Regions from separate parts of the Zhongshania arctica genome, predicted to be linked through region 1. Evidence: predicted binding sites of a transcription regulator. Region 1 holds the regulator's gene; the other holds the start of a gene.

Region 1 (2,206 bases):
AATTCGGGATTGTCGGCGGTAATACCGGCGGCAATATATTCTAGTAAGCGTTTCTTACTGGTGACGGACGCACTGTATTCAGTGCGTCCGGTAGTGAGTATTGATTCAAGTGTCATGATAGTTACTTGTTTAACTGCGTTTGGAACCGAAGGCCTTAGCGGCCCAGCGATTTCTCTTTGTGTTTAATTAATTGACGATCAAGCTTGTCGGTTAGACTGTCAATTGCCGCGTACATGTCTTCTGATTCACAGGTTGCAAATAAATCTGCGCCGGCAACATGCACCGTCGCCTCGGCCTTTTGAACGAGTTTTTCTACCGTCAGAGTGACGTCAGTATTGGTGATATTGTCAAAGTGTCGCTGCAGTTTTGTCAGCTTATTGTTTACATAATCGCGGAGGGCGGGGGTAACGTCTACGTGATGACCACTTACAGTAATCTGCATAATTTGCTCCTTCATCGCTTAAAAATGCTGGCGCCTCGCGGCGAGTCGCTGCTAGCAGTGATCCTTAGATCACTACATTATACTAGTCGCTTCCGCTCATTTGAGGGCGGAATAACCAGTGATTCTCTGTATTTTGCAATGGTACGCCGCGCAACTTGAATACCCTGTTCGCCAAGCAAGTCTGTTATTTTACTGTCGCTTAAGGGTTTGCGAGGGTTTTCTGCGGCCACCAATTTTTTAATTAAGGCGCGTATCGCCGTGCTTGAGCACTCGCCGCCAGTATCTGTAGATACATGGCTTGAGAAAAAGAATTTTAGTTCAAAAATACCGCGTGGCGTGTGCATGTATTTTTGCGTGGTGACCCGCGAGATGGTGGATTCATGCATACCGACGGCTTCGGCAATGTCGTGCAATACGAGTGGCTTCATTGCCTCTTCGCCATATTCAAGAAAGCCGCGTTGGTATTCGACTATCTTGGTCGCTACTTTCATTAGGGTTTCATTGCGACTAATAAGACTTTTAATGAACCAGCGTGCCTCTTGGAGATTGTCGCGAATATAGTCATTATCACTGCTATTACTGCTTTGGCGAGCCAGTGACGCATATTGGGCATTTATTTGAATTTTGGGCGCAATGTCTGGATTTAGTTCTACTAACCAGCGACCTTCTTTTTTGCTAACAAAAACATCGGGAATAACGTATTCAGTGTCGTCGCTGCCAATCGCGTTACCAGGAGTGGGGTCTAGTGATTGGATAAGTTTTAAAATATCGCGCAACTGCTCTTCTTTGAGACGACAGCGGCGCATAATTTGGTTGTAATCGCGGTTGCCCAGTTGTGCCATATACTGGCTAACTACTAGGCAGGCTTCTTCAGCGTAAGGCGTATTCTGGGGCAGCTGTTTGAGCTGGATTAAAAGGCATTCCTGCAGGTCTCTGCCGCCAACGCCAGGCGGATCAAATTGTTGGATGAGGTGTAAAACAGCGTTCACCTCTTCAATTTCTATCGCATCGCTATTAAAACCTTCTACCAGTTCCTCTGGGCTTACCGTCAGCCGGCCTTTTTCATCGATGGCATCGATAATCGCGGCGGCGATCATTTGGTCAATATCAGATAAGCGGCTCAGATTGAGCTGCCAGCGCAGGTGGTCTTGAAGTGAATCTGAGCTGGAATTTCGATAATCGTTGTTGTAGTCATTGTCTTCGCCCGAGGCGCCGCTGCCCGAGCTACTGCCACTGCCGCTGGTTTGGAATACGTCATCCCATTGGCTGTCGACCGGCAGGTCTTCGGGAATGTCGCTGCGCTCTGCCCATTCAGTATCTGCTTCAGGCAGAGGCGCTTCTATCTCGTTGTCACTGGCTTTTTCAGGTTTTTTGGGTTCGGCGGAAGTCGGTTCGATATTGACTTCTATGTCGCCGTCGTCATCACTGATTTCCAGTAGTGGGTTAGAATCTAGCGCTGATTGAATTTCTTGCTGAAGGTCTAAAGTGGACAGTTGTAATAGACGAATTGCCTGCTGCAGCTGGGGTGTCATTGTCAGGCTTTGGCCGACTTTTAGCTGTAGCGATTGTTTCATAGGCGGTGACTTCTACAACGTGAATTAAGTGGTAATGCGAACGAAATTTCGTTCTACCGGCACGTGATATGCCTCTATGTCAGTGTAGTCGCGACACGGTTTCCCTGCAATACCTGTGCCGATTCATTTATACAGAACAGTACTTACAGCGTAAATTTGTCGCCGAGGTAAATATCACGAACGATCTGGC
Region 2 (2,206 bases), 550 kb from region 1:
ACCGCTCTGCGTCAATCCGTATTCCGTTTGTACCAAACCCGAAAGCACGTCGTGTAGAAGTACGCTTCCCAGATCCATCTGCAAACCCTTACCTTGCGTTTGCGGTTATGCTGATGGCTGGCCTAGACGGCATCAAAAACAAGATTCACCCTGGCGATGCTGCTGACAAAGATCTTTACGATCTACCAGCAGAAGAAGCAGCGGCAATTCCAACCGTTGCCTCTAGCTTAGATCAAGCACTGCAAGCCCTAGATGCAGACCGCTCGTTCTTGACCGCTGGCGGCGTATTTGACGACGATACCATCGACGCCTATATCGCACTGAAAGCACAAGACGTTGAGCGCCTAGCCATGACAACTCACCCCGTTGAGTTCGACATGTACTACAGCGTGTAACACTTGCGTCTACTGTAAAAAAACCCGCCAATGGCGGGTTTTTTTATGCTTGTAGTAAACTCAATCTAGTCACATCATTAAATCTAGCCATCACCCCCGGAGCAACTATGCGCGGCATACTCGTTTTAAGCTGTATTTTTGCTTTATGCTCGCAGGCCCTACATGCGGAAATCTATCGCTATACCGATGACAACGGCCGCACCGTATATTCCGATAAAGCCCCCAAAAGTGCAGAACCAATCACGCTCCCCACACTGAACACCACACCCGCAATAGACATTGATGAACCTAAGCGCACACCTAAGAAAGCCGTGAATTTAGATCGCAATACCATACGCATAAACTCCCCCAGCGACGGCGCCATTATAGCCAATGGCCTAGTCGGCATAACCGTAAGCACCTCTACAGATCAAGCACTTCGCAAAGGTCAGCAAGTACGTATCAGTCTTGACGGTGAAGTTCTCAGCACATCGACATCAATGAGCACCGCCATTCCACGACTTCCCCGCGGCCAACGTCGTATTAAGGCCACCCTCATTGACCAGAACAGCAAAACGCTCTCGGAAGACAGCATCAACATTACGGTTTATCGGCCGACGAACTAATCTCTCTGCACTTTATTATTAAGTATTTGTTTGCACCTTATGTGTGCATAATATGAAATATCATGGCAATTCCGCCCCAAGAAAAAGCCGTGTACTTACTGTGGATATAGCCCCAAAACAGGGCTTTTAGATCATTCTGCTTGATAAATTTGCTGAATCACCCATAAACCCCCGTAGCTTTCGCTTGGCCTAGAAATTGCTACTAGGCAAGACATAACGCACACACTGGCGACCTTATGCCTCCGATCAATATGTACCATCAAATTCTCGACAACTTAAAAACAGCAATACTGTTGGTAGAGCCGAACCTGACTGTTAATTATATTAATCCGGCTGCAGAGTCACTATTGGCGGTATCTGACCAACGTATTCACGGCGAAGCTATTACTAAGCTATTTCATGAACAGGAAGACACCCTCGTTAAGCTGCTAGACGCCATCAATAACTGTGAGGCCTATACCAAGCGAGAAACTGTTTTAACCCTGCGTTCCGGCGCAGAGATAACGGTCGACTACGCGGTGACCCCGGTGACCGAAAACCGCCGCACCTCACTAATCATCGAACTACAGCCATTAGACAGACTTATCCGTATCAGCCGCGAAGAAGGCCTGCTGTCATCGCAGCAAAATAGCCAAGCGCTAATTCGCGGCATTGCCCACGAAGTTAAAAACCCCTTGGGCGGCCTGCGCGGTGCGGCCCAGCTACTGGCTCGCGAACTTAGCGACCCCAAGCTACACGACTACACCAATATTATTATTGAGGAAGCTGACCGCCTGCGAAATCTAGTCGACACAATGCTAGGGCCCCACCGCGCACCAGAGAAACAAAGGACTAATATTCACGAGGTATTAGAGCGGGTAAGGCAGCTTGTTGAAGTAGAAAACGAAGGTAGCATTCACATTATTCGCGACTACGACCCCAGTATTCCAGACATACTTGGCGATCGCGAACAACTTATTCAAGCCTTCCTAAATGTCGTCCGCAACGCCAAGCAGGCGCTTCGGCAAGATTCCGCCAGCGATAGAGATCCAACCATCACTATACGCACTCGCACCATACGCCAACTCACTATTGGCTCAAACCGCCACCGCCTAGTGTGCAGCACTGACATCATCGACAACGGTCCAGGTATTCCAGCAGACCTTCGCGCCTCAATATTTTTACCTATGGTTAGCGGCCGCGCTCAAGGTACCGGGCTCGGACTAT

The links. Region 1 encodes sigma-54, which starts transcription at its own class of promoters, with help from an activator protein. Its sites were predicted from a motif close to TGGCACANNNNTTGCNNT; they were not measured.
Region 2: glnL (nitrogen regulation protein NR(II)) is a predicted target of sigma-54. The motif match lies at 1,186-1,203, and genes of this name have one in related genera.

Annotation. Positions count from the first base shown of each region.
Region 1 is NZ_JBFRYB010000001.1:1,235,446-1,237,651, forward strand. It holds gene AB4875_RS05615 (PTS sugar transporter subunit IIA) at 1-116, opposite strand, end outside; gene hpf (ribosome hibernation-promoting factor, HPF/YfiA family) at 155-442, opposite strand; gene AB4875_RS05625 (RNA polymerase factor sigma-54) at 520-2,016, opposite strand; gene lptB (LPS export ABC transporter ATP-binding protein) at 2,160-2,206, opposite strand, start outside.
Region 2 is NZ_JBFRYB010000001.1:689,782-691,987, reverse strand. It holds gene glnA (glutamate--ammonia ligase) at 1-395, shown strand, start outside; gene AB4875_RS03145 (DUF4124 domain-containing protein) at 503-1,000, shown strand; gene glnL (nitrogen regulation protein NR(II)) at 1,237-2,206, shown strand, end outside.